2 regions of the Actinoplanes sp. NPDC051346 genome follow, and region 2 is predicted to be linked to the other one. Evidence: riboswitches for the same ligand, from Rfam matches in the RefSeq annotation. Region 2 holds a riboswitch; the other holds the start of a gene.
The links. A riboswitch is a leader RNA that binds a small molecule or an ion and turns the genes downstream of it on or off. The one in region 2 is predicted to bind thiamine pyrophosphate.

Region 1: linked by a shared signal. The riboswitch ahead of AB0M36_RS33115 (ECF transporter S component) and the one ahead of thiE (thiamine phosphate synthase) in region 2 are both predicted to bind thiamine pyrophosphate.

What each region holds. Positions count from the first base shown of each region.
Region 1 is NZ_JBFBAJ010000018.1:82,579-97,769, reverse strand. It holds gene AB0M36_RS33170 (hypothetical protein) at 1-552, opposite strand, end outside; gene AB0M36_RS33165 (antibiotic biosynthesis monooxygenase) at 570-911, opposite strand; gene AB0M36_RS33160 (DUF6703 family protein) at 945-1,205, shown strand; gene AB0M36_RS33155 (metal ABC transporter substrate-binding protein) at 1,254-2,177, shown strand; gene AB0M36_RS33150 (metal ABC transporter ATP-binding protein) at 2,174-2,953, shown strand; gene AB0M36_RS33145 (metal ABC transporter permease) at 2,965-3,840, shown strand; gene AB0M36_RS33140 (metalloregulator ArsR/SmtB family transcription factor) at 3,852-4,154, shown strand; gene AB0M36_RS33135 (Fur family transcriptional regulator) at 4,151-4,558, shown strand; gene AB0M36_RS33130 (hypothetical protein) at 4,589-5,194, shown strand; gene AB0M36_RS33125 (DUF6328 family protein) at 5,172-5,717, opposite strand; gene AB0M36_RS33120 (alpha/beta hydrolase) at 5,772-6,587, opposite strand; TPP riboswitch at 6,689-6,795, shown strand; gene AB0M36_RS33115 (ECF transporter S component) at 6,863-7,456, shown strand; gene AB0M36_RS33110 (ABC transporter ATP-binding protein) at 7,460-8,893, shown strand; gene AB0M36_RS33105 (energy-coupling factor transporter transmembrane component T) at 8,890-9,693, shown strand; gene AB0M36_RS33100 (hypothetical protein) at 9,674-11,170, opposite strand; gene AB0M36_RS33095 (MFS transporter) at 11,207-12,736, opposite strand; gene AB0M36_RS33090 (cyclic-phosphate processing receiver domain-containing protein) at 13,071-13,445, opposite strand; gene AB0M36_RS33085 (MTH1187 family thiamine-binding protein) at 13,503-13,799, shown strand; gene AB0M36_RS33080 (haloacid dehalogenase-like hydrolase) at 13,938-14,612, shown strand; gene AB0M36_RS33075 (isoprenyl transferase) at 14,875-15,191, opposite strand, start outside.
Region 2 is NZ_JBFBAJ010000015.1:35,426-50,616, reverse strand. It holds gene AB0M36_RS30950 (DNA-directed RNA polymerase subunit alpha) at 1-752, shown strand, start outside; gene rplQ (50S ribosomal protein L17) at 785-1,318, shown strand; gene truA (tRNA pseudouridine(38-40) synthase TruA) at 1,420-2,235, shown strand; gene AB0M36_RS30935 (hypothetical protein) at 2,397-3,344, opposite strand; gene AB0M36_RS30930 (methyltransferase) at 3,650-4,270, shown strand; gene AB0M36_RS30925 (ATP-binding cassette domain-containing protein) at 4,302-5,957, shown strand; TPP riboswitch at 6,002-6,113, shown strand; gene thiE (thiamine phosphate synthase) at 6,107-6,751, shown strand; gene thiO (glycine oxidase ThiO) at 6,748-7,791, shown strand; gene thiS (sulfur carrier protein ThiS) at 7,788-7,988, shown strand; gene AB0M36_RS30905 (thiazole synthase) at 7,990-8,739, shown strand; gene AB0M36_RS30900 (thiamine phosphate synthase) at 8,733-9,299, shown strand; gene thiD (bifunctional hydroxymethylpyrimidine kinase/phosphomethylpyrimidine kinase) at 9,296-10,054, shown strand; gene thiC (phosphomethylpyrimidine synthase ThiC) at 10,147-11,742, shown strand; gene AB0M36_RS30885 (hypothetical protein) at 11,904-13,742, opposite strand; gene AB0M36_RS30880 (LLM class F420-dependent oxidoreductase) at 13,872-14,825, opposite strand; gene AB0M36_RS30875 (ABC transporter ATP-binding protein) at 14,833-15,191, opposite strand, start outside.

The DNA.
Region 1 (15,191 bases), on a different contig from region 2:
TGTCCGGCGGTTCTGCGCCAGGTACGCCTTGAGCCGGTCGGTGGAGCCGTCGACGTAGGTGACGTCGACGGGCGCGGACAGCCGGAGGGTATCGAGGTCGCCCACGTCGTAGGTGGCGATCGGCTCCTGGTCGGAGACCTCGCTGGTGAACTCCGCCTCGGTGGTGTTGTCCTTCGTCTCCTGGCACAACATGTCGTAGGCGCTGCCGTAGCGCCGGTCGCGGAGCGCGTCGAGGTAGTCGCCGACCACGACGTCGGCCTGCTCGTTGAGCGCGCTGGTGGCGACCGTGACGAGTCCGATCCCGGCGGCGAGGCCACCGCCGAGGACCAGCACGAGCGCGCCGATGCCGAGGCCCACGCCGAGGCCGACGCGCCGGCCACGGCCCTCGACCGGCGGGGCCGGGAAGGGCGGGACGACCCCCGGACCCGGCGGCGGGTCGGGCACCGGAGCCGTGGGCGGTGCGGCCTCCGGAGCCGTGGGTGGGCCGGCTGGCGCCGGGCCGGGGAAGGCCGGAGCCGGGCCACCGAACGCGGGGTCTCCGAGGGCGGTCATGGGATCAAGCCTACGGCTCAGCGCCAGGGTTCGGCGGCGCGGTCGCTGGCGCTGGCGACGACGCCCGCGCCGGGTTCGGCCGCCGCCAGCGTCTCGAACGCCGACGGCTCGTCGAGCGACTCGGACAGCAGGGGCGTGGCGTGCACCTTCACGTCGAATCGGCCCAGCGCGCGGCGGTAGGCTCCCACGGACTCCCATTCGGTGACCAGGGTCCAGTAGGCGGGGTCGTCCAGGGCGCGGGTGAGCCGCCCGGAGGCGTACCCGGTGCTCGCGGCGAGGGCGGCGAGAGCGGCGTGCGCCCGTTCGACGAACGAGTCCTGCGTGTCGGATGGGACGACGAAGCGGTTGAGCACCAGCATGTCGTGAGCGTACGCATCGCAGGAGGAACCGACATGACGCAGTCCCCGCCCGAGAACCTGCTGCGCCGGCTGGCCGGCGTCAACCCGACGACCGCGCTGCTCGTCGCGCTGGCGGTGTTTCTCGCCGGCCTCTTCCTGCCCGGCATCATCGGCGCGGCGCTGCTGTTCACGCTGGGGGCGGGGTTGGCGGCCCTGACGTTCACGACGTGGCCGGTGCAGACGCCCGCGCTGCGCACCGTACGGGTGATTCTGCTGGGCCTGCTCCTCGTCACGGCGTTGGCCAAGGCGCTCTGACCCATGCGCTTTTGACAATCATTACCAATATCGCGCATGGTAGATGCTATGCCGTTCCACCGACTCCTCGCCGTGACCGCCGCCGCGCTACTCCTGGGCGCGGTCAGCGCCTGCGGGCAGAAGGCGAGCGGGTCCACCGGCGGCCGACTCGACGTGGTGACGGCGTTCTATCCCCTGAAGTTCCTGACCGAGCGCGTCGGCGGCGACGACGTGCGGGTCACCCAGCTCACCAAGCCCGGCGCCGAGCCGCACGAGGTCGAGCTCACCGTCCGTCAGGTCGCCGAGATCAGCGACGCCGGGCTCGTCGTCTATCTCAAGGGCTTCCAGCCGGCCGTCGACAAGGCCGTCGGGCAGCAGGCACGGCGGGTGTTCGACGCGGGCACCGCGGTCGAGTTGCTCCCCGCCGGCCACCACGAGCACGAGCCCGGCGAAGAGGAGCACGCCGACGAGGGCGGCACCGATCCGCATGTCTGGCTCGATCCGACGCGCTACGCGACCATCGCGGACGCGCTCGGCAAGCAGCTGGCCACGGCCGATCCGGAGCACGCCACGGCCTACACGGAACGCGCCCGCGCCCTGCACGCCGAGCTGGACGCGCTCCACGGCGAGTACGTCGCCAAGCTCAAGACGTGCGAACGCCGCGAGTTCGTGACCAGCCACACCGCGTTCCACTACCTCGCCGACCGCTACTCCCTGAAGGAGATCGGCATCACCGGCATCTCCCCCGAGGCGGAACCCTCGCCGCAACGCCTCGCGGAGGTCGCCGAGCAGGCGCGCGCCACGGGCGCCACCACCATCTTCTTCGAGACTCTGGTCAGCGACAAAGTCGCCAAGACCGTCGCGAGGGAGGTCGGCGTCGGCACCGCCGTCCTCGACCCGGTCGAGGGTGTGAGCCAGCCCGGCGCGGACTACTTTTCCGTCATGCGCGCCAACCTGACCGCCCTCGCCACGGCACTGGGGTGTTCGTCATGAGCGTCATCGACGTCCGCCACGCCGCGGTCGCGTACGCCGGCCGCACGGTCCTGCGCGACGTATCCCTCACCGTCACCGACGGCCAGTTCGTCGCGATCCTGGGCGCCAACGGCTCCGGCAAGTCGACGCTGATCCGGACGATCCTCGGCCTCGTGCCGCTGGCCGACGGCGAGATCGAGCTCTTCGGCACCCCCCGGCGCCGCTTCCGACAGTGGGCGCGCATCGGATATGTGCCGCAACGGATGGGTGCCGGCAGCGGCGTGCCCGCCACGGTCGGCGAGGTCGTGGCCTCCGGCCGGCTGGCCCGGCGCGGCATCTTCCGGCCCGCCCGCGCCGTCGACCGGGCCGCCGTCCGCGCGGCGCTGGAGGACGTCGGGCTCCTCGACCGGATCGCCGACCCGGTCGCCACCCTCTCCGGCGGCCAGCAGCAGCGCACCCTGATCGCCCGGGCCCTCGCCGGGCGCCCCGACCTGCTCGTCCTCGACGAGCCGACCGCCGGGGTCGACGTGGGCAGCCAGGAGGCCTTCGCCGACGCGTTGCGCCGCTTCGCCGAGCGCGGCGGCACGGTGCTGCTCGTCGCGCACGAGCTCGGCCCGCTGGAGCCGCTGATCGACAAGGCCGTGGTCGTGCACGACGGACGGATCGCGTACGAGGGACAGGTCCCCGAACCGGCCGGGCATCACGCGCGGCCCGGCCACGACCATGTCCACCCGCACGCGGCACCCGAACAGGCCGGGATCTGCGTGGCCCCCACGGATCGGATGTCGGCGAATTGATCGACCTACTCATGCACGACTTCGTGCTCATGGCATTCGCCGGCGCGCTGATCATCGGTCTCACCGCTCCCGCGCTCGGCATCTATCTGGTGCAGCGCCGGCTGTCGCTGATCGGCGACGGCATCGGCCACGTGGCGCTCACCGGCGTCGGCGTCGGCCTGCTGCTGGACCGCTCCCCCGTGATCACCGCGGTCGTGGTGTCGGTGCTCGGCGCGGTCGCGGTGGAGCTGGTTCGCGAGCGGGGGCGTACCTCCGGCGACCTGGCCCTGGCCCTGCTCTTCTACGGCGGGATCGCGGGCGGGGTGGTGCTGGTCGGCCTCTCCGAGAACGGCGGCAACGTCAGCCTGGTGCAGTACCTGTTCGGCTCGCTGACCACCACGAGCCGGCAGGAACTGATCGTGATCGCGATCCTGGGCGCCGCCGTGCTCGCCGCGACGCTGGGGCTGCGCCCGGCACTGTTCGCGGTCTGCAACGACGAGGAGTACGCACGGGTTTCGGGCCTGCCCGTCCGTACGCTCAATCTGGTGCTCGCGGTGACCACCGCCGTGACCGTCACGATCGCCATGCGCACCGTCGGCCTGCTGTTGGTCAGCGCCCTGATGGTGGTGCCCGTGGCCGCCGCGCAGCAGGTCACCCGCGGCTTCCGCGCCACGATGGCGACGGCCATGGCCATCGGCGTCCTCGCCGCCGCCGCCGGGGTCGTCGTGTCCGCCCGGGCCGACACGGCGTCGGGCGCGACCATCGTCATCCTCGCCATCGCCGCCTTCGTCCTGCTCACCGTCGGCGGCGGCATCTGGCGCATGGTGCGCCATCGGGTCTCGGCCGGCACGGCCACGGACCCCGCCGGAGCCGAGCCGCCGGACGTCGTGTTGCGGGCCGGCGTGTGAGCGCGCACGCCATGACGCAGCCCGCCGGGTACGAGGCCTACGAAGCGGCCGGTGAGCTGCTGCGGGCGCTGTCCGCGCCGATCCGCGTGGCGATCGTCGCGGAGCTGGGCGGCGGCGAGCGCTGCGTGCACGAGCTGGTCGAGAAGCTGGGCGCGCCACAACCCCTGGTTTCCCAGCATCTGCGGGTGTTGCGGGGCGCGGGGGTGGTCCGGGGTGCCCGCCGCGGACGCGAGATCGCATACTCACTCGTGGACGAACACGTCGCGCACATCGTCGCCGACGCCGTAAGCCACGCGAGGGAGGCACGAACATGACGGACGAAACAACCGTTGTCCGCAACACCCGGCAGCGCGCGGCGGTCCGTGAGCTCCTCGCCGACTGCGAGGGCTTCCACAGCGCCCAGGACCTGCACGCCCTCCTGCGGGATCGCGGCGAGCGGGTGGGTCTGACCACTGTGTATCGCACGTTGCAGGGCCTCGCCGACGCCGGCGAGATCGACGTGATGCGCCCGCCGGGCGGCGAGCACCTCTACCGGCGGTGCAGCGAGGGCCACCACCACCATCTCGTCTGCCGCTCCTGCGGGCGTACGGTCGAGGTCGAGGGACCGGCGGTGGAGACCTGGGCCGACAAGGTCGCCGGTCAGCACGGCTTCGTCGACGTCTCGCACACCATGGAGATCTTCGGTATGTGCCCGGACTGCGCGGCCAAGCGGATCTAGGCCGCCCGTGGCAGGCTGGCCGGCGTGAAGATGTACGCCGACCGGCTGCCCACCGCCGTACGCCAGTTGCTCACCGACCTCTTCGTCGTGCTCTGGATCTACTGCTGGATCCGGGCCGGCCTCTGGGTGCACGATCTGGTGGAGAAGCTCGGCGTGCCGGGGCGGAAGGTGCAGGAGGCGGGCACCGCCATCGCGGGCAACCTCGGTGACATCGGCGGCAAGGTGGGCCGGGTGCCACTGGTGGGCGACGAGCTGACGTCACCCTTCTCCCGCGCCGCCGACGCGGCCAACGGTCTCGCCGAGGCCGGACGGCAGCAACAGGAGATCGTCGCCGACCTGGCGCTGGCCGTGTCGCTGCTCATCGTCGCCGCGCCGCTGGCGCTGGTGCTCTTCGGCTGGCTGCCGCTGCGGCTGCGCTGGATGCGGCGCGCCGCGGTGGCGGCCCGGGTCCGCAATGACCCGGCCGGGCGGGACCTGCTGGCGCTGCGAGCACTCGCCAGCCGTCCGCTCAACGAGCTGACGCGGCTGGGCCCGGACATCGCCCAGTCCTGGCGCAACGGTGACGCCGCCGCGGTCGACGCGCTGGCCGCCCTGGAGCTGCGTGAGCTCGGGCTCAAGCCCGCGAAGGCACGTTAGGCTCCGCCGCGTCCTTCGCGAAGTCCTCGTCCTCCTCCTCCGCGTCATCGTCCAGCCAGTTGCGCTTGGCGAACGGGATGGCCGCCCAGAACGTCAGGAAGTAGGCGGCCGCGACCGCGGTGAGCACGATCGACACCCAGGTGTCCAGCAGGTAGTCCGTGATGAGCAGGATGCTGCTGACCATTGAGATCAGCATGAAGGCGAGTCCGCCGGTCGCCATGCGGTGTGCGTACCGGACGAGCTCCGGCTTGCGGCCCTGACGGAACAGCGCCCGGTGGAAGGCGACCGGCGAGATGATCATCGCGGTGGCGAACGCCGCCGTGATGAGCGCGACGACGTAGGTGTCCTTCTGGAAATCCGTCACCTTCGGGAAGCCGTTGCTGAACGGCAGCGTCAGCAGGAACGCGAAGAGGATCTGCACGCCGGTCTGCGCGACGCGCAACTCCTGCAACAGGTCCGCGAAGTTGCGGTCCCAACGCTCCTTCTCCGTCTCGTGCTTCATCCGCTGTTTCTCGCCGGCCATCCGTGCGCCACCTCCAGGTCATGTGGCGCACCGCATGCCCGCTGCGGAAGAACGTCAAACACCGATGCGCGCGAGCGCCACCTCGGCCAGCGCCTGCGGCGCCTCCTCCGGCACCCAGTGGCTGATCCCGCGCAGGACGACCAGGCGGTAGTCCGCTTCCACCCAGGTCCGCGTCGCCAGTGCGGCGGAGCGGCCCACGACCGGATCGCCGTCGCTCCACACGTACGTCGTGGGCACGGTGATCGTCCCGACGTCGGCCAACTGTCCTCGGGAGAGCGCCCGGTACCAGTTCAACGCCCCGGTGAGGCGGCCCGGCTCGGCCATCGCCCGGGCGTACATCGCGGCGCGGGGGCCGATGTCGCGCATCATCCCCCTCAGCACGGCGCCGTCGCGGGCCAGCAGCAGGCGCTCGGCGAACCGGGACCGGAACACCGTCATGTAGGCGAACCGCAGCCGCTGTGAGGGCTGGTTGCGCAGCGCGACGGAGATGGCGCGCGGGTGCGGCACCGAGACCGCGGTGAGCGTACGGACCCGATCCGGGTGGTGGGCGGCCAGCATCCACGCCACCTGGGCACCCCAGTCGTGCCCGATCACGTGCACCTGCTCCAGGCCGAGCGCGTCGAGCACCGCCACCGCGTCGGCCTCCGGCTCACGCAGCCGGTAGTCGGCGACCGCGTCGGGCCGCGCCCCCGGCGAGTACCCGCGCTGGTCCAGGGCGTAGGTCCGCAGCCCCGCACCGTGCAGCCGCGGCAGAACCAGGTCCCACTCGCGGTGGTCCTGCGGAAAGCCGTGCAGCAGGAGCACCGGCGGCCCGTCCTCCGGACCGGAAACGGACACGTCGAAGGCGAGCCCTCGCGTCTTGATCTCCATGTGACGCCTCCTACGCTGTTCCCGTACGGTGTTAGCGTCATCGAAACACATGCCATGAAGATTGTTCGCGATGGCGCAGTCGCGTTTGCATAGCGGACAAACTTCACCGACAGGGGAGCGCACGGCGCTGAGAGTGCGGTATCACCGCCGCAGACCCTCGAACCTGATCTGGGTAATGCCAGCGCAGGGAGCTCGGTCTTCTCCAGCCGCGCCACGTCCGGGACCGTCCGGATATGGCGTGCGTCTTCTCCCGGTCATCGCTGGGAGGCACATATATGAGCAATCAGAACGATCCATATCGCTGGCGCACGATCGACATCGTGATCGCCTCGGTCATCGCCGTCACCTTCGGCGTCATCTTCTGGGCCTGGGGCCACCTCTGGACCGTCACCGAGGGCGCGTTCGCCTTCTACAAGCCGGCGCAGGCCGTGCTCTACGGCATCTGGCTGGTGCCCGCCGTGCTCGCCGCACTGATCATCCGCAAGCCGGGCGCGGCCCTCTACACCGAGACGGTCGCCGCGGTCATCTCCGCGCTGCTCGGCGAGAGGTGGGGCGCGATGGTCATTCCGCAGGGCCTGGTCCAGGGCCTCGGCGCCGAGCTCGCCTTCGCGATGCTGTTCTACCGGTCGTGGAAGCTGCCCGTCGCCCTGCTGGCCGGGGCCTTCGCCGGCCTGGGCGCCGCCCTGTTCGACTTCTTCGCCTGGAACAGCACCTACGACCTGTGGGACTACCGGATCCCGTACGCGCTGATCACCGTCGTCAGCAGCACGGTGATCGCGGGTGTCGGCAGCTGGGCGCTGACCCGGGCCCTGGCACCCACCGGCGTTCTCGACCGCTTCGCGGCCGGCCGGGACCGGACCCTGGTCTGAGCGATGGCGGAGGTCGTACTGCGCGGTTTCGGCTGGCGCCACGCGGGACGCCGGGCCTGGGCCGTCCGCGGCGTCGACCTCCGCATCCGTAGCGGCGAGCGGGTGCTGCTCCTCGGCCCGTCGGGCGCGGGCAAGAGCACCCTGCTCGCCGCGCTCGCCGGGCTGCTGCCGGAGGACTCCGGCGAATCCGAGGGCACGGTCACCGTCGACGGGCGGGATCCGCATGCCCGGGAGAGCGCCGGCCTGCTCTTCCAGGACCCGCAGACCCAGCTCGTGATGGCCCGCAGCGGCGACGACGTGGCGTTCGGCCTCGAGAACAGGGGCGTGCCCGCGGGCGAGATCTGGCCGCGGGTCAGCGACGCGCTGGACCGGGTCGGCTTCCCGTACCCGATCACCAGGCCGACCCACGCCCTCTCCGGCGGCGAGCAGCAACGCCTGGCGCTGGCGGGCGTCCTCGCCCCGCGCCCGGGCCTGCTGCTGCTCGACGAGCCCACCGCCAACCTCGACCCGGCCGGCGGCACGCTGATCCGCGAGGCGATCGCCAGGGCCGTCGACCGCGACACCACCATGATCGTCGTGGAGCACCGGGTCGAGGAGGCGCTGCCCCTGATCGACCGGGTCGTGGTGCTCGCGCCGGGCGGCGGCGTCGCCGCCGACGGCGCGCCAGAGGTCGTCTTCGCCGGTCACGGCCCCGCACTGGCCGAGCAGGGGGTCTGGGTGCCGGGCTATCCGCTGCCCCACCACCGGGCCGTCGCACCACCGGGAGATCTTCTGGTACGGGCGGAGGCCGTCGCCGTCGACCGCCGCCTCGCACCCGCACACCTCGAGGTGCGCTCCGGCGAGGTCCTCGCGGTGACCGGCCCCAACGGGGTGGGCAAGTCCACCCTCGCGCTCATCCTCGGCGGACTGCTGGCGCCGACCTCGGGCACGGTGACCGCCTTCGACGACCCCAAGCCTCCGCACCGCTGGCGCGCGGCGACGCTGGCCCAGCGCATCGGCTCGGTCTTCCAGACACCCGAGCACCAGTTCGTCACCTCCCGGGTCGCCGACGAGCTCGCCCTCGGCCCGCGCCGCCTGCGCCGCCCGGCCGCCGAGGTATCGGCCACTGTGGACGAGCTCCTCGCTCGGCTGCGGCTGACAGCGCTGGCGGAGGCCAACCCGCACACGCTCTCCGGGGGTGAGGCCCGCCGCCTCAGCGTGGCGACGGCGCTGGCGACCGCGCCCCGCCTGCTCGTCCTCGACGAGCCGACCTTCGGCCAGGACCGCAGCACCTGGATCGGCCTGGTGGCCCTGCTGGCCCGGCTCCGGGACGAGGGGCACGGCATCGTGGCCGTGACCCACGACGACGCGTTCGTCGCCGCGCTGGCCGACCGGGTCCACGACAACCCGGCCCAGCCCGAGCCGCTCCCCCGCCGACCCGACCGGAGGCCCGCGTGAGCCTCGCGCTGGAACCGGTCGCGGACCCCACGGCGCCACTGGCACGCCGCAACCCGGTGGCGAAGCTCGGTGCGGCCCTGCTGTTCTCCCTGCCGCTGATCGCCACCCTCGATCCGCTCACCCCGGCCCTCGCCCTCGCCGTCGAGCTGGTCCTGCTGCCGTTCTTCGGCGTACGCCCGCTGGTCCTGGCCCGCCGGGCATGGCCGCTGCTCATCACGGCGGGCGGCATTCTCGTGACGATGGTGATGTTCGCCGCCGAGCGCACCGGCGCACTGCTGGTCGAGCTAGGGCCGTTCGCCGTGACCACCGGCGTACTCTCCACCGCACTGGCCCTGGTCCTGCGGGTCTTCGCGGTGGCGCTGCCGGGCATCATCGTCTTCGCCACCACCGACCCGACCGACCTCGCGGACGCCCTGGTGCAGAATGCCAAGGCCCCGGCCCGCTTCGCCATCGGCGCCCTGGCCGCCTTTCGCCTGATCCCGCTGCTGGCGCGGGAATGGCAGATGCTGACCCTGGCCCGGCGGGCCCGCGGCATCGACGCGGGCCGCAACCCGCTGGCGAAGCTGAGGCTCTTCGGCTCGACGGCCTTCGCCCTGCTCGTGGGCGCGCTGCGACGAGGGGTCCGACTGGCGACGGCCATGGACGCCCGGGGATTCGACTCCGGAATGCCCCGGACCTACGCCCGCCACCAGCGTTTCGGACCCGCCGACACGGCCCTGCTGCTGGGCGCGGCGCTGCTGTCGGCCGCGGCGCTGACCACGAGCATCCTGACCGGCTTCTTCAACCCGGTCCTGAGCTGACCCGCGGTCGGCACAGGAACGGGCGGGCGAGACCCAGGGCCACGGCGGTGAGTGCGGTGCCGAGATAGACCGGGACCAGGTGCTCGAAGCTGGTGTATCCGATGAACAGGTGCACGACCACCGCGGGCCCGAACCCGGTGACCGCGGCCAGGGCCAGTGACCACCACACCCAGGACTCGCCGCGCCGCCACCCCCACGCGCTGAGCAGGATGATGGCCACCGCGGCGGAGATCAGGGCGCCGCCGAAGCCGGCCCGGTCATGGGCGATGAACGGCACGAGGTGAGGGTTCGCCGCGTGCAGCTGGTGGGAGTCGGTGCTCAGGAAAGCCAGATCGGTGCCGACGAAGACAGAGCTGAGGCCGACGACGGAAATGGTGACGCCGCCGACGAGCATCCCGGCGCCGACGACGACCATGAGGAGCTGGCCGACCAGGGCCCGGCGCCGCACCGGCTCCGGCCCGTCCGGGCGTACGCTCCACCGCGGTGCGCCCGGACGGTGCCGGACGGCGAGCACGAACATGGGGAACATCGCCGCCGTGGCCACGGCGTGCAGCACATCCACGAAGCCGGAACCGATGAAGTAGAACAGGGTCGGAAAGCCCACCGCCCCCGAGGCGAGGTACGCGTAGCGCGCCCACCTCCAGCCCTGCCGCATGCCGCCGGTCGCCAGACCGGCGTAAAGCACGCCGATGGCGACCAGGGCGCCGGCCAGGCTGATCCGGTCATGCTGCACAAAGTGGACAAGCCGCGGGTTGATCGCGTGCAGCTGCCCCCGGTCCACGCCGAGGTAGTCGTTGTCGTACCACGCCAGCAGCGGGCCGAGGGTGATCGCCGCGGCGACGAGGCCGGAGACAATCATGCCGGTCCCCACGAGCAGCCCCCACCACCACGCCGGCCACCGGCGCGGGTCCACGACGACCGCCCGCTCCGGCGGCGCCGTCGCCTCGCCGACCCTCTGGAACCAGCCGGGGCCGGCCGTGACCAGCAGGTCGGTCGTAGCCAGAACCGTCACCGCCGGGTCGGCCAGCACCGCCGCCGCAGCGGCCACATCCGGCTCGCTCAGTCGCACCAAATCCGGCTCGTCGCCACACGCGATCCGGTCGACGTCCGACGCGAGCGCCGCCGCCACCTCCGGGGCGGCGGCGCCCACGACAAGCCTGCAGCGGCGCCCGGCCGCGGCGCGCCGGACCAGCGGGACGTCGGCCGGGCCCACCGGGCGCACCTCGACGACTCCCGCCCCCAGGGCCGGCATCGCCCGGATGGCATCCCTGGCCACCGCGGGCGGAACCGTCACCCCCAGCCGCTCCACCACACCCGCCGGCGCGTCGAACCGGCCGGCGAACGCCGAGACCAACCGGAAGCCGCCCGGCAGCGAGGTCAGCGTGGCCAACGCCCGCAGCGCCGCCCGCTGAGACCGTCGCCGACCCCCGACCGCGGCCGCGGCCGACCGCAGGGGATGGTAGGTCCAGTCCGGCATCGCGCCATGATCACATGCCGGCGCAAAGGCCCGGGATCAGTGCGTCGACGCTCCGACCTCCTCCCGAGCACGTCGCTCGTCGCCGCTCACCGTGTGCAGCGGCTTCTCCTTGATGAACAGGACCGCGATCACGGCGAGCAGCGCGATCGGCGCGGCCACCAGGAACAGACCGCCGGTGGCCTCGCCATAGACGTCCTGGACGACGGTCAGCACCTGCGGCGGCAAGGAGGCCAGATCGGGCACCTTCGCGGTGCCGCCCGCCGCGGTCGCGCCGAAATGCTCGGCCAGCATCGAGGTCACCTTCGCGGTCAGCACCGCACCCAGCACGCTGACGCCGACCGCACCACCCATCGTCCGGAAGAACGTCAGCGCGGACGTGGTCGCGCCCAGCTCCCGCGCCGGCACGTCGTTCTGGGCCGCCACCATCAGGTTCTGCATCAGCATGCCGACACCGACGCCGAGCACCGCCATGAACAGCGCCAGCCTCAGCACCGGGGTGTGCGCGTCGATCGTGCTGAGCAGCAACATCCCGCCGGTCATCACCACCGAGCCGGCCACCAGGAAGGCCTTCCAGCGGCCGTACCTGGTGATCAGCTGGCCCACCACCGTCGACGACACCATCACACCCCCGATGAGCGGAAGGCTCATCATGCCGGCGACCGTCGGCGACTTGCCGAGCGAAATCTGGAAATACTGCGACAGGAACACCGTGCCGCCGAACATCGCCAGACCGACCAGCACGCTGACGACGATCGCCAACGAGACCGTCCGATTGCGGAAAATGCTCAACGGGACGATCGGCTGCTTGGCCCGCGACTCCACGTACACGGCGAGGGCGAGCAGCAGGACGCCGCCCGCGACGAAGACCGCGGTCTGGCCCGACGCCCAGGCGAAACGGTGACCGGCCAGGGTCGACCAGATCAGCAGATCACACACGCCCCCGACGATCAGTACGGCGCCGAGCCAGTCGATCGAGACCGGCCCCCGCGGCGTCCGGGGCAGTTGCAGCGTCTTCTGCAACAACACGATCGCGGCCAGCGAAAACGGTACGCCGATGAAGAAGCACCAGCGCCACCCGAGCCACGACGTGTCCACCAGCAGGCCGCCGATCAGCGGACCCCCGATGGTCCCGAGACCGAACACGGCATGGAACAGGCCGGAGTAACGGCCCAACTCGCGCGTCGGAATCATCGCCGCCATCACGATCATCGTGAGCGCGCCCATGCCGCCCGCGCCGATGCCCTGCCCGACCCGGCTGACGATGAGAACCGCGACGTTCGGCGTGAGCCCGGCGACCAGCGAGGCGACGACGAACATGCTGAGCGAGATCTGGATGAGAAGTTTCTTGCTGTAGAGATCGGCGAGCTTGCCCCACAACGGCACGCTCGCCGTCATAGCCAGAAGTTCTGTGGTGACGATCCAGGTGTAGGCCGACTGGCTGCCGTCCAGATCGGCGATGATCCGCGGCAGGGCGTTCGAGACGATCGTGGAGGCGAGGATCGTCACGAACATGCCGAGCATCAGGCCGGAAAGCGCCTGGACGACCTCGCGGTGCGACATTGCCATGGAGGGCTGGTGAGGCGGACTGGTGACAGACGTCATCGGTCTCCAATTTCTTCAGATCGCTTACCGAAATTGCGCGATTCCGGTTTCGGCCAGCGATTCTGCGCCATGACCCGGGTCTTGCCGCAAGCCCCCCAATGCGGTATATATTAGAAGTGGAAAGAAGTGCGTAGTCCTTCTTTCCACTTCCCTCCTCTTCTCCACTTTCCCTTCCGGCCTCTTTCCGCGGCCGCCGTCGCATGCCGCCACACCCGGTCCATGCTGGTCGCTCACTCGGCGGGCACGGTCACTCGGCGGGCACGCTCACTCGGCGGGCACGCTCACTCGGCGGGCACGCTCACTCGGCGGGCAGTGCGCCGCCGAGATATCCGACGTCCGCGGCTCCCGTCGCGATTCGCACCGGATAGCCCCACCGCCGCAGGGCCTGCGCCATCTTGGCGGCACCGGCCGGGTTGGCGGAGTGAATGTTGATGACGCCGACCTCGAAGGGAGACCCCTCGAAGGCCGCCAGCTCGAGGACCTCCACGACCGGCCAGATCGTGTCCCGCTCCCCGAGATCGTGATCGAGCCACAGCTCGTCCAGCCGGTGCCGCCTATGACGAGCGAGGAGTTCGACCCCGGCCAAGCTGGTGCGTGCCACCTCCGCGCGACGGCCGTCAACGAAGGAACGGAGATCGTCGACGAGGATGATCCTGGTCTCGGCGGTCGTCATCCGGCGATGATGCCAGGCGGTGGGCGAATCGATGGGGACGATGCGACCATGAGGCCCATGCTGATCGCTTTCTCCGTCACCCCCATCGGCGTCTCCGATTCCGTCGGCGACCTCGTCGCCGAGGCCGTCCGGGTGGTGCGCGCCTCCGGATTGCCGAACCGAACCGATGCGATGTTCACCACCATCGAGGGCGAGTGGGACGAGGTCATGGCCGTCGTCAAACAGGCCGTCGACGCCGTCGCCGCCGGGGCGCCGCGCGTCAGCCTGTCGCTCAAGGCCGACGTGCGGCCCGGGGTAACCGGCGCGCTGGAGGCCAAGGTGGAGCACATCGAGCGGAGGCTTGCCGAGCAGTGAGGCGCCTGGACATGTGCGACATCGAGCGAGGGCTGGCCGAGCAGTGAGGCGCCTGGGTCATATGCGACATCGAGCCAAGGCTGGCCCCGCGGTGAGACGGCTGGCCATATGCGACATCGAGCCAAGGCTGGCCCCGCAGTGAGACGGCTGGTCATGTGGGACATCGACCACACCCTGCTGCGGGGCGGGGACGTCGCCGCGCGGGCGTGGATGGCTGCCTTCACCGAGGTGACCGGGCTGGCTTGGCAGGCGACGCCGGCCTTCGGGGGGCGTACCGACCTGGACATCTGCGCCGAGGTGTTCGCCGTGCACGGGGTCACCGACTGCACGCCGGAGCGGTTCTTCGCCCGTTATGTGGAGCAGGTGCACGCTTCGCGGCATCTCTTCGCCGAGCGGGGGATGCTGCTGCCCGGCGTGCGGGCCGTACTCGACGCGCTGGGCACCCGCGAGGACGTCGTGCAGACGCTGGTCACCGGCAACGTGCCGCAGGTCGCCGCCGCCAAGGTCGCGGCCTTCGGCCTGACCGGTGCGTTCGACGCGGAGGTCGGTGGTTACGGCACCGACGACAGCGTACGGGCGACGCTCGTCCGCCGGTCCCGCGAGCGGGCAGAGGCGAAGTACGGCGAAAGCTTCCGCCCCATCGTCATCGGCGACACGGCACACGACGTGTCGGCGGCCCTGGCGAACGACGCCCTCGCCGTCGGGGTAGCGACGGGCGGAACGACGATGGCCGAGCTGGCCCTCGCCGGCGCCCACGCCGTCCTACCCGACCTGTCGGACGTGGCGGCAACCATCGAGATCATCACGGCCTGACCCGACCTGTCTTCGGCCAGGCCGTGACCTGACCTCGACCACGCGCCGCAGCCCCGCCCACGCGCCGCAACCCAACCTCGACCAGGCGGCGCAACCCAACCCCGCCCACGCGCCGCAACCTCGACCTGACGCCGCGACCCGACCTCGAGCCAACGCCGCAACCTCAACCTGACGCCGCAACCCAGCCTCGACCCGGCCCCAACCTGGTCCCGACCTAACGCCGCGACCATCGCGCTCATCGCCAGCCGACGGGGTCAGGGCCTCACCGAGGGGCGATCGGGTTCGGGATAGCGCCGCCGAAGCGGCGGTCGCGCTGGGCGTAGAGCTCGCACGCGTACCAGAGATGCCGGCGGTCGAAGTCGGGCCACAGCGTGTCGAGGAAGACCAGCTCCGCGTAAGCGGACTGCCAGAGCAGGAAGTTGGACGTGCGCTGCTCGCCGGACGGGCGGAGGAACAGGTCCACCTCCGGCACCTCGGGGTGGTAGAGGTACTTCTGGATGGTCTTCTCGTTGACCTTGTCCGCCCGCAGCTTCCCGGCCGCCACGTCACGCGCGATCGCCGCCGTCGCGTCCGCGATCT
Region 2 (15,191 bases):
AGCCGGTCAGCATGTACCTGCGCAAGCAGGGCCCGGGCGACGTCACCGCCGGTGACATCCAGCCCCCGGCCGGCGTGTCCGTGCACAACCCCGACCTGAAGCTGGCCACGCTCAACAGCAAGGGCCGGCTCGACATGGAGCTCACCGTCGAGCGGGGCCGTGGCTACGTCACGGCCGCGCAGAACAAGAACGCCGGCGCCGAGATCGGCCGGATCCCGGTCGACTCGATCTACTCGCCGGTCATGAAGGTGACCTACCGCGTCGAGGCGACCCGTGTCGAGCAGCGCACCGACTTCGACCGCCTGATCATCGACGTCGAGTCGAAGGCTTCCATCTCGCCCCGCACCGCGCTGGCGTCGGCCGGCTCGACCCTCGTCGAGCTGTTCGGCCTCTGCCGCGAGCTGGACGAGACCGCCGAGGGCATCGACATCGGCCCGTCCCCGCAGGACGCTCAGCTGGCCGCCGACCTCGCCCTGCCGATTGAGGAGCTGGACCTCACCGTCCGGTCGTACAACTGCCTCAAGCGCGAGGGCATCAACACCGTCGGTGAGCTGATCGGGCGGACGGAGGCCGACCTTCTGGATATAAGGAATTTCGGTCAGAAGTCGATCGACGAGGTCAAGATGAAGCTCGCCGGAATGGGCCTGGGGCTGAAGGACAGCGCGCCGTCCTTCGACCCGGCGCACGTGGTCGACTCGTTCGGCGACGTGGACTACGACACCGACGACTACCGCGAGACCGAGCAGCTCTGATCTCGCTCGGCCTGATTTAGGAGCAACCGGAAATGCCTACGCCCACCAAGGGTCCCCGCCTCGGCGGCAGCCCGGCGCACGAGAAGCTGCTGCTGGCCAACCTGGCCACGGAGCTCTTCCGGCACGGCAAGATCAAGACCACCGAGACCAAGGCGCGACGCCTCCGCCCCCTGGCGGAGCAGCTGATCACCAAGGCCAAGCGCGGTGACCTGCACGCCCGTCGCCGGGTGCTGACCGTCGTCAAGGACAAGGACGTCGTGTACGCCCTGTTCGAGCAGATCGCGCCCCGCTACGGCAACCGGCCGGGTGGCTACACCCGCATCACCAAGACCGGCCCGCGCAAGGGTGACGCCGCTCCCATGGCGGTCATCGAGCTGGTCGAGGAGCTGCAGGTCGCCGCGAACACGGCGCCGGCCAAGAAGGCTGCCCGCAAGGCCGCCGCGCAGCAGGACAAGGTCGAGGCGCTCGCCCGCGAGGACGAGGCTCCCGTCGCCGACCAGGACGCCGAGCCGCCGGTGAGCGCGTCCGGCGACAAGGGCGCCGAGGGCGAAGACACCAAGGCCTGATCAGGCACGTGCGGCCCGGCACCCTTTGTGGGGTGCCGGGCCGTTTCGCTTTTACCGTACGGCTTCCACCTTCCACGATGGCGCGGAACGAAGGACCAGGTTTGACCGTCACGACCCGACTCCGCCTCGACGTCTCCTACGACGGCGGGGACTTCTCGGGGTGGGCCGTCCAGCCCACCCGCCGCACGGTCGCCGGGGTGCTGACCGAGGCGCTGGGCACCCTCGCCGGCACGGACGTCCCCTTGGGCCTGACCGTGGCCGGACGCACCGACGCCGGCGTGCACGCCACCGGCCAGGTGTGCCACATCGACCTGCCGGTGGAAACCTGGGAACGGCTGGCGGACTCACTGCTGCGGCGCCTGGCCGCGCTGATGCCGCCGGACGCCCGGGTCCGGGCCGTGACCCCGGTGCCGTCCACCTTCGACGCCCGCTTCTCGGCGACGTTCCGCCGCTACGAATACCGGGTCGCCGACACGGTCGCGGGACCCGAACCCCTGCGGCGCCACGACACCCTCGGCTGGGTACGCCCCCTCGACCTGAACCGACTCAACGAGGCGGCGGCGGGCCTGGTGGGACTGCACGACTTCGCCGCCTTCTGCAAGCGCAAGGAGCACGCGACCACCGTGCGCGCCATCACCCACCTCGACTGGCGCCGTGAGCCGGACGGGGTCGCGGTCGCGACCGTGCAGGCGGACGCGTTCTGCCAGGCGATGGTGCGCAGCCTGGTCGGCGCCATGCTGACCGTGGGCGACGGGCGGCGCGACCCGGCCTGGCCGGCGAAGCTGCTCACCCTCCGCGAACGGTCGAGCGAGGTGACCGTCGCGGCCGCCCACGGACTGACCCTGGTGGCGGTGGGCTATCCGGATGAGGCTGAGTACGCCCAACGGGCCGACACCACCCGCCGCCTCCGAGCCTGACGTCACCCTCCCGGGCCGAAACCGGGCCGTCCGCCGTCGCGCGTGACCGTTACCCCTCCCGGGCCGGTGCCGGGCTTTTCGCCGCCCTGCGTGAACGGTGGTCTCTCGGGCCGATTCCGGCCGGGTGCCGGGCTTTCGCCGCCGCGCGTGATCGGTGGCCGTTAGGGGTCGATGCGGCGGGTGCTGGTGATCTGGTCGGTCAGGTAACCCTGGACGAGGTCCTCGGTGATGCGGGCCGCGTGCGGGTCGTCGTCCGTGACGAGGCCGCCGTCCGGGCGGGCGATGACGCAATAGACCAGGTAGTGGCCGACAGGATGCCAGCCGACCTGCACCGGTGAGGTGCCCGCCACCCCACCGCTCGCCGCGCCCAACGCCACGAAGCTGCCTCGGCCCGACTCCACCAGGGCCTCGGTGTCGTCGCTGACCACGGCCGCCGCCGCGGCGTCGGGCAGGTTGAGGACGCCGGCTGTGACCCGGTAGTCGCCGTAGGGCGCCACCAAGGCCGCCCGGACGACCTGGCTGCATCCGTTCTCGCGGAGCACGACGCCGAGCTCGCCGGTCGTACCCAACGCGCAATCGGTGTCGACGTGGGTCAGCGACACCCGGTATGGCGTGGTGCCGAACCCCGGCTGGATCTCCGGCCCGGGAAAGATCTCCAGCCGGGTCAGAGGCGCGGCGTCGACGGCCCGCGAGCCGATCGTGTCGGCCGCGGCCGAGGACCCACCGGCGGGACCCCGGCGCTCCTCGGCGATCACGAAGAAGGCGGTCAGGACCACGATCGACGTGACGATCAGCGCGCCGAGTCCACTGAGCAGCAGTTGCAGGGCCTGTTGGGGCTGGGCGGGCAATCGCCGCGCGGTCGGCGCGGGCTGCCAGCCGTAGAGGCCCGACCCGGCATCGGCGCCGCGGATGTCCGCGGGTGTCCAGAGGCGCTGGGTGGTCTCGGCCCGGCGCGGACGCCGCCGGCGCGGGTCGGCGAGGATGCCGAGTGAGCGGACGGGTGGGCTCGCGGCGAGGACACCGCGGGCGGTGACCAGGAGCCAGTCCGTCAGCGGGGCGGGCAGCGAAACCGGGCGGCGGGGGGACGCGTGTCGGTGCGGCGTCCGCATTCGCGGTTCCGGGATGGCGGTGTGTGACCGGCGGTGCTGAGCCGGCGCCGAGCGTGTGGCTGGTCCGCTCCCGGGGTCCGCGTGGTGGGTGGGGTGGGCCGAGCGTGTGGCTGGTCCGCTCCCGGGGTCCGCGTGGTGGGCGGCGCGTGTCGCTGGTCCGCTTCCCGGATTCGCGTGGTGGGCGGAGCGGGGGCGGGGGACGCGAATCATGGCTGTCACGCTAGAGCGCACCGTGATCGATGAACGCACAGATTGTGCGGCACCCCGGTGCGCCGCAGCTCGTTGCCCGGCGGGACACTGGCGGGGTGAGCGCCGACCATTACTTCACTGCCGAGCCGGCCGTGCCCGACACGAGGGGGCGGATCGGGTTCTCCGTCGCCGGACGGTCCTACGACCTGGCGGTCGCGCGCGGGGTCTTCTCCGCGGGGCGGCTCGACCCTGGCACCGCCGTGCTGTTGCGCAAGGCCGAGCTGCCGACGGCGGCCGTCGGGGGCACCCTTCTCGACCTCGGCTGCGGGTACGGCCCGATCGCCTGCGTCCTGGCCAGCGAGGCGCCCTCCGCGACCGTGTACGCGATCGACGTCAACGCCCGGGCCCGGGAGTTGACCGCGGAGAACGCCGCGGCGCTGAGCCTGGGGGAGAGGGTGCGGGTGTGCGCCCCCGAGGACGTGCCGGCCGTGACGTTCGACCAGATCTGGAGCAACCCGCCCACCCACGTCGGCAAGGCCGAGTTGCACGCGATGATGGACCGCTGGCTCGACCGGCTCGCGCCGGACGGGGTGGCCTGGCTGGTGATCAACCGCAACCTCGGCGGCGATTCGCTGCATACCTGGCTGACCGGCCGGGGCTGGGACGTGGTGCGCACGGCGAGCCAGCGCGGCTTCCGCGTGCTCAAGGTCTCTCGGAGCGCCGAAAAAACCGACTGACCAGCGCCGCGTCGTCGGGAAGGATGGCGGCGTGGGTTACGTGGATGTCTCCGGGGTCGGGTTCGTGCTGCCGGACGGGCGGGAGCTCTTCGCCGACGTCTCCTTCCGGGTCGGCGAGGGTGCGAAGGTGGCGCTCGTCGGGCCGAACGGCGCCGGCAAGACCACACTGCTGCGGATGGTCGCCGGAGACCTCGCCGTCCCGATCGGCACGGTCGCGCGGGCCGGTGGGCTCGGCGTCATGCGCCAGTTCATCGGGATGATCGGCGACGACCGTACCCTCGAGGATCTGGCTCTTTCCCTGGTCGCGCCCCCGCTGCGGGAGGCGGGCGCCGCGCTGGCCGCCGCCGAGGCCGCGCTGGAGGCGTCGCCGGACTCCGAGAAGGCGCAGCTCCGGTTCGCCAACATGTTGACCGGTTGGGGCGAGGCGGGCGGCTACGACGCCGCGGTGCTCTTCGATACGGTCGCCGTCGCGATTCTCGGCAAGCCCTGGGACGAGGTGCGGGCCCGCCCGGTGCGCACGCTCTCCGGCGGGCAGCAGAAACGCTTCGCCCTCGACCTGCTGCTGCGCGGCGGCGACGAGGTGCTGCTGCTCGACGAGCCGGACAACTTCCTCGACGTGCCCGGCAAGCGGTGGCTCGAGGCCAGGCTGCGGGAGTCGTCGAAGTCGGTGCTCTACGTCTCGCACGACCGGGAGCTGCTGGCGCAGACCGCGACCAGGGTGGTGGCGGTCGAGGGCGGCAGCGCCTGGACCCATCCCGGCGGCTTCGCCTCGTGGCACGACGCCCGCGCCAACCGGCACGACCGCATGCTGGAGCTGCGGCGGCGCTGGGACGAGGAACACGAGAAGCTGCGCGAGCTGGTGTTCACCCTGAAGAACAAGGCGGCGTTCAACGACGGGCTGGCGTCGCGTTACCAGGCCGCCCAGACCCGGCTGCGCAAGTTCGAGGAGGCGGGGCCGCCGCCGCTGCCGCCCAAGGAACAGTCGCTGCGGATGAACCTGCGCGGCGGGCGTACGGGAAAAAGGGCCGTGGTCTGCACGGACCTGGAGTTGGAGAATCTCACCTTCCCCTTCGACCTAGAGATCTGGTACGGCGACCGGGTGGCGGTGCTGGGCGCCAACGGCACCGGCAAGTCCCACTTCCTGCGGCTGCTCGCGGCGGGCGGCACGGCCCCCGAGCCCGACAACAAACCGGTCGACGGTGCACCCCTCGCGCACGTCGCGCACGGCGGCACGGCACGGCTCGGCGCCCGGGTCCGACCGGGTCACTTCTCGCAGACGCACGACCGTCCGGAACTGCTCGACCGCACCCTCGTCGAGATCCTCTGGCGGGGCGACGACCACCGGTCCGGAATGGACCGTGCGGGCGCGATGAAGGCGCTCAACCGATACGAACTCTCGGCCCAGGGCGACCAGCGGTTCGGCACGCTCTCGGGCGGGCAGCAGGCCCGCTTCCTGGTCCTGCTGCTCGAACTCTCGGGCGCCACCGTCCTGCTGCTCGACGAGCCGACGGACAACCTGGACCTCGCGTCGGCGGAGGCGCTCGAGGAGGGACTGCGGGCGTTCGAGGGGACGGTGATCGCGGTCACCCACGACCGCTGGTTCACCCGGGGCTTCGACCGATTCGTGCTCTTCCAGGGTGATGGCGAGGTCGTGGAGACGCCCGAGCCGGTCTGGGACGTGCGCTGACGAGCTTTACTCGGGCGGTGCCGCGGCGATAGTGTCGGCGGCGGAACCAACCCCACGGGAGTCCGGAGCACCGGGCTGAGAGGGGGGCTGTCGCGGCCCCCGACCGTCGAACCTGATCCGGGTCATGCCGGCGCAGGGAGGAGCGCGTTGTGGACCCTGTTTTCCCGCGTCTACATGTCATCACCGACGCCCGGCCCGGTCGTGATCCGCTCGGCGTCGTCACCGCCGCGGTGGCCGCCGCGGTGCGGCTCGGCCTGGCCGACCGGCTGGCGATCCAGGTCCGGGTCGAGGACGACACCACCGACCGGCTCGCCTTCGCGCTGACCACCGAGATTCTCGACCAGTGCCGCCCGGCCGGCGTCCTCTGCCTGGTCAACGACCGGCTGCACGTCGCGCTGGCGGCCGACGCCGACGGTGCGCACGTCGGCGCCGACGACCTGCCGGTGGCCCTCGCGCGCAAGGTGCTCGGGCCGGGAACCGTCCTCGGAGCGACCTGCCGGGACGAGACGGCGGCCCGGTCGGCGGTCAGGGCTGGAGCGACGTACCTCGGTGTCGGCCCGGCCTTCGCCACCGCCACCAAGACCGGGCTGCCCGCGCCGCTCGGCGCCGCGACGATCGGCACGGTGGCGCGGTCCGTGCCGGGCACACCGGTGGTGGCGATCGGCGGGGTGACCGTCGACACCGCCCCGGCGCTGATCGAGGCCGGTGCCTCCGCCGTCGCGGTCGTCGGCGCCGTCGCCGGAGCCGCGGACCCGGGAGAGGCCACCGCGCGCCTGCTGAAGGCACTGTCGTGACATCACTGCCTCCACCGGACTTGACTGTGGTCGGTGGTGGGATCATCGGCCTGGCCGTCGCGTGGCGCTGCCAGCGGCGGGGCTTGCGGGTCACGGTGTGGGACGGCGACGCCGACGACGCCGCCTGGTATGCCGCCGCCGGCATGCTGGCCCCGGCGGGCGAGACCTCCTTCGGTCAGGAGGCGCTGACCGCTCTCATGATCGAGTCGTCGGCCCGCTGGCCCGCCTTCGCCGCCGAGCTCCAGCGGGAGACCGGAATCGACGTCGGACTCGGCGCACACGGAACGCTGGCGGTCGCCCTGACCGGCGACGACCTGGCCGAGGCGCGGCGCCTGTGGGCCTATCGCGAAGAGCACGGCCTCAAGGTGCACCGGCTGCCGCCGAGCGAGGTCCGCGACCGCGAACCGGCCCTGTCGCCGCGGCTGCGCGGCGGTGCGCACATCCCGGACGACCAGCAGGTCGATCCGCGGCGGGTGGTCGCCGCGCTGCGGACCGCGCTCGGTCCGGCGGTGGTGCGGCGGCGGACGGCGGAGATCCCGCCGGGCCCGGTCGTGGTCGCGGCGGGACTCGGCACCGCGGCGCTCACCGGACTCCCCGTACGGCCGGTGAAAGGCCTGGTGCTGCGCCTGCGCGGCGAGCCGGGGCTGCTCCGGCACGTGGTGGTGGGACACGTCGACGGCAGGCACGTCTACCTGGTTCCCCGCGCCGACGGCGAGATCGTCGTCGGCGCCACCCAGGAGGAACGCGCCGACACCACGGTGACCGCGGGTTCGGTGCTGGACCTGCTGCGGCCCGCCACCGAACTGGTGCCGGAACTGGCCGAGTGCGAGCTCACGGAAACGGTTGTGCGGCATCGTCCCGCCACACCGGACAACGCGCCGCTGCTGGGCCGCACACGCGGCGACGTCATCGTCGCCGCCGGCCACCACCGCAACGGGGTGCTGCTGGCGCCGGTCACCGCCGATCTCATCGCCGACCTGGTGGTCACCGGCCGTCCCGATCCCTTGCTCGAAGCGTTCGCGCCCGGGAGGTTCGCATGAAGATCACGGTCAATGGCGCTGGTCGCACCATCGACATGGACAGCACGGTCGAGCTGCTCGTCGCCACGGTCACCGAGGCGCGTCGGGGCGTCGCGGTCGCGGTCAACGGTGAGGTCGTACCCCGTTCCGCATGGTCGGACGCCCGGCTCAGCGACGGCGACCGGGTCGAGGTCCTCACCGCGGCGCAGGGAGGCTGAGATGGCCGAGCTTTTCGACAAGTCCCGGCTCATCCTCGGCACCGGCGGCGCGGAGAGCCTGGCGGCGCTGGAGGCGGCGATCGTGGCCTCCGGCACCGACATGGTCACCGTCGCGCTGCGGCGGGTCGACGCGGCCGGGCCCGGCCTGCTGCCCCTGCTCGACCGGCTGGGCATGCGCGTGCTGCCGAACACGGCCGGCTGCTACACCGCCTCCGACGCCGTCAAGGCGGCGCACCTGGCCCGGGACGCCTTCGAGACAGACCTGATCAAGCTCGAGGTGATCGGCGACGAGCGCACCCTGCTGCCCGACGGCGTCGAGCTGCTGCGCGCGGCGGAAACGCTGGTCGGCGACGGTTTCCAGGTGCTGCCGTACACCAGCGACGACCCCATCCTGGCCCGCCGCCTGGCCGACGCCGGCTGCGCGGCCGTCATGCCCGCCGGCGCGCCGATCGGTTCGGGATTGGGCATCGGCAATCCCCACCACATCAGGCTCATCCGCGACAGCGTCGACATCCCCGTGATCCTCGACGCGGGCATCGGCACCGCCTCCGACGCGACGCTCGCGATGGAACTCGGCTGCGACGCGGTGCTGATCGCCTCGGCGGTCACCCGGGCAGCCGATCCCGCGCGCATGGCGGCGGCGATGCGGCACGCGGTGGAGGCGGGCCGGCTCGCGGCCGGCGCCGGTCGCATCCCTCGGCGCTACCACGCCCTGGCCTCCACCTCTGACGAGGGGATGCCGGCGTGGTGACCCCGTCCGGCGTCGTCGTGCTCACGGACCGTCGGCTCGCCGCCGGGCCGCTGGTTGAGGTGGTCCGGGCGGCGGTCCGCGGCGGCGCTTCGTGGGTCGTCCTGCGTGACAAGGATCTTCCGTACGGCGAACGCGCCGCCCTCGCCGAGGAACTGAGGACGGTAGCGGGCCGCGAGCGGGTGATCGTGGCCGGCACGGATCCGCTGGGCGGCAACGCCGTGCATCTGTCCGCTGTGGATAACCGGCCTCCTGGGGTGGCCATGGTGGGACGCTCATGGCATGGCACCGAGGATCTCTCCGATGTGGACTACGTCATGGTGTCGCCGATCTTCCCGACTCGGACAAAGCCCGGGTATGGACCGGCGCTGGGTGCCGAGCACGCGGCGAAGCTGGCGGGAGAGACGCGGCCGTGGCTCGCGCTGGGCGGCGTTGATTCGGCCGAACGCGCGGCTGAATGTATGCGGGCGGGAGCGGCGGGCGTGGCGGTGATGGGAGCGATCATGCGGGCGGACGACCCGGAGAGGACGACCCGAATGCTGGCCGAGGCGGTGAACCCATGACGCCGGCGGTGGTGCTCACCATCGCCGGGTCGGACTCCGGCGGCGGTGCCGGGATTCAGGCGGATCTCAAGACGTTCGCCGCCCTGGGCGCCTATGGCGTCAGCGTGCTGACGGCGATCACCGCGCAGAACACGCTCGGGGTCACCGCCATCCATTCGGTGCCTCCGGAGATCGTGGCGGCCCAGTTGGACGCCGTGCTCGCCGACTTCGACGTGGCGGCGGTCAAGGTCGGGATGGTGGGGGATCCGGCCATCGCCGCCGTGATCGCCGCCCGGGCCGCCGAGCTGCCGAACCTGGTGGTGGATCCGGTGCTCGTCGCTACCAGTGGCAGTCTGCTGTCCGGTGTTGCTTCTGTTGCGCCGCTGCTCCCGTACCCTCGCGTTCTGACGCCGAACCGGCACGAAGCCGGCGCCCTCCTCGGTGGCCGGGTCGAGACGGCCGAGGAGATGGCCGCGGCGGCGGAAGCGCTCGCCGGGCGCGGGCCCGAGGCGGTCGTGGTCACCGGCAGTGAGCTGGCCGTCGACATCCTGCACGCCGGGGGTCGGACCGAGACGCTGCGCGGCGAGCCCGTGCCGACCGTCAACAACCACGGTTCCGGCTGCACGTTCTCATCCGCTATCGCCGCGCGGCTGGCGCTCGGCGACGACATCCCGGAGGCCGTGGTCTTCGCCAAGTCCTATGTGGCTCGGGCGCTGGTCGGCGGTCGCGATTGGAAGCTTGGGGCGGGGCCGGGGCCGCTGCATCACTTCGCCTGAGCGGGCTTGTTCGCTCGGGTGGTGAGAAGAGACCACCGGCGCGGCCCCTTGCGGCCCTGTCGCGCCCGGTTCATCACGATTGGGGAGGAAACATGAGGCGCAAGGTGTATGTCGAGGGATCCCGGCCGGACCTGCGGGTGCCGTTCGCCGAGGTCGAGCTGACCGGGGACAATCCGCCCGTCCGGCTCTACGACACGTCCGGTCCGGGCAGTGATCCGGAGGTCGGCCTGCCCCCGCTGCGCGGCCCGTGGATCGCCGCCCGGGGGGACGTCGCGCCGGTCGCGGGCGGCGGGACGCCCCTGGCGGGTGAGCGACCCACTCAGCTCGCCTACGCCCGCGCGGGCATCGTCACGGACGAGATGGAGTTCGTCGCGATCCGCGAGGGCGTCGACGCGTCGGTTGTGCGCGAGGAGATCGCGGCCGGTCGGGCCGTGCTTCCCGTGAACGTCAACCACCCGGAGAGCGAGCCGATGATCATCGGTTCCCGGTTCCTGGTGAAGGTCAACGCCAACATCGGCACGTCCGCGGTCACCTCCTCGATCGCCGAGGAGGTCGACAAGCTGACCTGGGCGACCAAGTGGGGCGCCGACACGGTGATGGACCTGTCGACCGGCAAGCGGATCCACGAGACCCGTGAGTCGATCATCCGCAACTCCCCGGTGCCGATCGGCACGGTGCCCATCTACCAGGCGCTGGAGAAGGTCGACGGCGACCCGGTCAAGCTCTCCTGGGAGATCTTCCGGCAGACCGTGATCGAGCAGGCCGAGCAGGGCGTCGACTACATGACCGTCCACGCGGGAGTGTTGCTGCCGTACGTGCCGCTCGCGGTCAACCGGGTCACGGGCATCGTGTCGCGCGGCGGCTCGATCATGGCGGCCTGGTGCCTGGCCCACCACCGGGAGAATTTCCTCTACGAGAATTTCGCCGAGCTGTGCGAGATCCTCGCCCGCTACGACGTGACCTTCTCGCTGGGCGACGGGCTGCGGCCGGGATCCATCGCGGACGCCAACGACGAAGCCCAGTTCGCGGAGCTGCGCACGCTCGGGGAACTCACCCACGTGGCCTGGGAGCACGGCGTCCAGGTGATGATCGAGGGGCCCGGCCACGTGCCGATGCACAAGATCAAGGAGAACGTCGACCTGCAGCAGGAGCTCTGCTCCGGGGCACCGTTCTACACACTCGGGCCGCTGACCACGGACATCGCGCCCGCGTACGACCACATCACCTCCGCCATCGGCGCCGCGATGATCGGCATGTTCGGCACGGCGATGCTCTGCTACGTGACGCCGAAGGAGCACCTCGGCCTCCCGGACCGTGACGACGTGAAGGCGGGCGTGATCGCCTACAAGATCGCCGCGCACGCCGCCGACCTCGCCAAGGGCCACGTCGGCGCGCAGGCCTGGGACGACGCGCTGTCCAAGGCCCGCTTCGAGTTCCGCTGGGAGGACCAGTTCAACCTGGCGCTCGACCCGGACACCGCCCGGGCATACCACGACGCGACGCTGCCCGCGGCGCCCGCGAAGACGGCGCATTTCTGCTCGATGTGCGGTCCGAAGTTCTGCTCCATGAAGATCACTCAGGAGCTGAAGGAGTATGCCGCGAAGGGGATGAAGGACAAGAGCGACGAGTTCCTGAACTCGGGAGGACGTGTCTACCTCCCGGTGACGACGGCTTCCGCCTCCGACTAGACCGGGTCCGGCCCGGCCGCGTCTGTTACCGCGTCCGGGCTGGCCGTGTCTGTTACCGCGTCCGGGCTGGCCGTGTCTCGGCCGTGTCTCGGCTGGCGGTGTCCGGCCGGGCTGTTTTGGTGCCCGTGTCCGAGGCGGTCCGGGTGGTCCGCTGGCTGGGGTTACTTGCCGAGGCCGCTGACCCAGTCGACGAAGTCCTCGTCCTTGCGGCGGCGCAGCCCGAACTTCTTTCGGCCGCGGCCGCCGCCCGTGGCCGGGTCCTCCGGGGAGTCGGCCATCGGCGGATCACCGGCCGGGCGCTGTGCCGGGGCCACCGGCTGCGGCGGCGTCCTCGGCTGTGACGGGCTCACAGGTTGTGGCGTCGGCAGTGGTGCGCTCGCCGCGGTCGGTTGCGGCAGCGGCTGGCTGATCGCGGTCGGCTCCGGAACCAGCGGTGTCCGCGCGGTCTGCGGCGTGCGCGTGGTCTGCGGCGTGCGCCCGGTCTGCGGCGTGCCTGCGGTCTCCGGTGTCCGCGCGGGCTGCGCCGTGCGTGCGGTCTGTCGCGTCCGCGGCGTCCGTGGGGTCTGCTGAGGCAGCGTCGGTGTCGAATCCGAGCGGGGCGGGACGTCCGCGCGGCCTCGGGCGGATGAGCGCCGGCTCCTGCTGGGCCGGTCGGCGGCCGGGCGCGGCTGCTCCGCCGTAGCTTGCTGCACGGCTTCGGGTGGCAGCGGGCGGGTCGCGGGCTCCGGCACATACGGGGTCGGCTCCGGCGCGGCGTGGCGGCCGAAGCCATCGAAAGAGGTCGGCTCCGGGGGAGTCGCGCCGCGGGAGGGGAACTCGCCGGTGCGGCCGGTGAAGGCGTCCGCGGCACTCGAACGCCGTCCGCCGGAGGCGTCGAAAGCCGGGGTCTCTCCATGCTGACGCAGCGTGGGGGATGCCGTCGGAGGGGGAGCCGTGTCCTGAGCGGGCCCTGTCGACCGACCGGCAGAGGTGTCCGCGGGGGCGGACGGCGTGGCCGCCGATGGGCTCGAGGATGGTTCCGGCGGCCGGGCGCCGGCCGCCGCGATGGCCGGTTCCTGCTTGCCGGCGCGTTGTGGCAGAGGCGGCCGGTTCGCGGTAGCCGTGGCCTGCGAGTCTGCCTCAGCCTGGGAGTCGTCGTCCTCCGGGCTGGGTGCGCGCCGCACCACCGCGGCCAGCACGGAGCCCAGGACGCCGGCGCCGGTGGCGGTCATCGCCGCCCAGTAGGGCACCACCTGGTAGCGGTCGGCGCCCGCGCCGGGACCCGCGATCAGGTAGGAGACGGTCAGCAGCGCCGGACCGGGCAGGCCGGCCAGGGCGATGGTCAGCGTCGGCAGTTCGCGCCGGCGGGCGGCCCAGCCGAGGGCGGCGCCGGCGAGCAGGGCCAGCGCGGGCATCGTGGCCAGGGCCGTTCGCTGGGTCACTGCCGGTGCCAGGAAGGCCGCGTCGAGGACACCCAACCGTACGGCGGGCAGCGGGTCGCCGGGGGCGAGCGACGGCATGACGGAGACGAGGGCGACGAGCCAGATCGCGGCGCCCATCGTGATCAGGCTCCAGCGGGCCACCGCCTGGGCGAGTGCGGCCCACGCGGCGAAGATGCCCACCAGTGCGCCCAGCCCCGCGCAGATCGCGATGACAAGCACCGGGTTCACCCCGGCGACCTGTGCCGTTCGAGCGGGCTGCATGGTGAGTGGCACGACCACGGCCGAGCCGAGTGCCGCGGCGGCGGCGAACGCCATTTCGGTGCCGGTGCCGCCGCGGAAGCCCGGTGCCCATCGGCGCACGTACGCCGTGCCGGCCAGGGCGGCGACCACCGCGGCCGTCATCGGGAACCAGGCGACCCAGGCGAGTTGGGCGGTCCACTGATCACGCGCGGTGATCTCGAGGACCCGGGTCAGGCGCACGATGCCCAAGCCGTATGCCAGCCCCAGCTGGCTCGCGCCCGCGAGCACGCCCACGCCGAGGGTGGCCGACAAAAGCTTGGCCCACGTCCGAAACGCCATGGCGGGCAGGTTACGGAACATCCAGGGGGACCCGCTAGTCGCGAGACCGGTTCTTAAGGCTGACCTCATGCGCGTTCGGCCGGCATCGGCATCGAGCGCCACTTCGGTGACTGTTTCCGTTACCCAGGGTCACACTTTCGGGTTAGCGGTGTCGAGCTGGGGGAGGACACTCTCGGCGATCAGGTCGACGTGGTCAAGGTCGGCCATTTCGATGATCCGTACGTGCACCCGGGTCGCGCCGATCTCCGCCAGCTCGCCGAGGCGCTGCACCAGCGCGTCCGGCGAGCCGACCACTGGGTCCTCCGGCGGCAGGGCGCTCGGCACGTGGAGCGGCGCCGCGCGGCGGTGCGCTTCGGCGTCCGTGCGCCCCAGCGCGACCACGACACCCGCCGACAATGTCAGGGGACGGTCGGCCGGTCGGGCGTACGTGTCGCAGGCCCGGCGTACCCGATCGAAGGCCGCCGCCGTTTCCGCGACCGTCTTGAACGGCATGTTGAATTCGTCCGCGAAGCGGGCGGCGAGTTCCGGCGTGCGCCGCGGGCCCCGGCCGCCGACGATCACCGGCGGTCCGGGCCGCTGCACCGGCTTGGGCAGCGCCGGGGCGTCGAGCAGCCGGTAGTGCTTGCCGTCGTAGGAGTAGGTGGCGCCGTCCGGGGTGGCCCACAGGCCGGTGATGATGGCGAGCTGCTCGGCCATCCGGTCGAAGCGTTCGGCCAGCGGCGGGAACGGGATGCCGTAGGAGGTGTGCTCACGCTCGAGCCAGCCCGCGCCCATGCCGAGCTCGACCCGGCCGCCGCTCATCGCGTCCACCTGGGCGACCATGATCGCCAGTGGTCCGGGCAGCCGGAACGTGGCGGCGTTGACCAGCGTGCCCAGCCGCAGCCGGGAGGTCTCGCGGGCCAGTCCCGCCAGGGTGATCCAGGCGTCGGTCGGCCCCGGCAGGCCCGGGTCGGCGCCCATCGACTGGTAGTGATCGGCCCGGAAGAACCCGTCGAAACCGGCCTCCTCGGCGTGCCGGGCAAGGGCGAGTTGGTCGTCATAGGTGGCGCCGCGGTGCGGCTCGACGAACAGGCAGACGCGCATCGAATTCCTAGGCCATCAGCAGTTCGTGCAGCTCGGCGCTGCACCGGGCGACTTCGGTGAGGTGGGCGCCGCGGCCCAGGGTGCGCGGCCGGGGGATCTTGATGTCGAGGATCTCGCGGATGCGGCCCGGCCGGGGGCTGAGCACCACGACCCGGTCGGCGAGCAGGACCGCCTCGTCGATCGAGTGGGTGACCAGGACGATGGTCGTGTTCAGCTCCATGTGCACACGTTGCAACTCACCCGACAGCTCCTCCCGGGTGAGCGCGTCGAGCGCGGAGAACGGCTCGTCCATGAGCATCACGCGAGGGTTCGCGATCAGCGAGCGGCAGAGCGCGACCCGTTGCTGCATGCCGCCCGAGAGTTCGT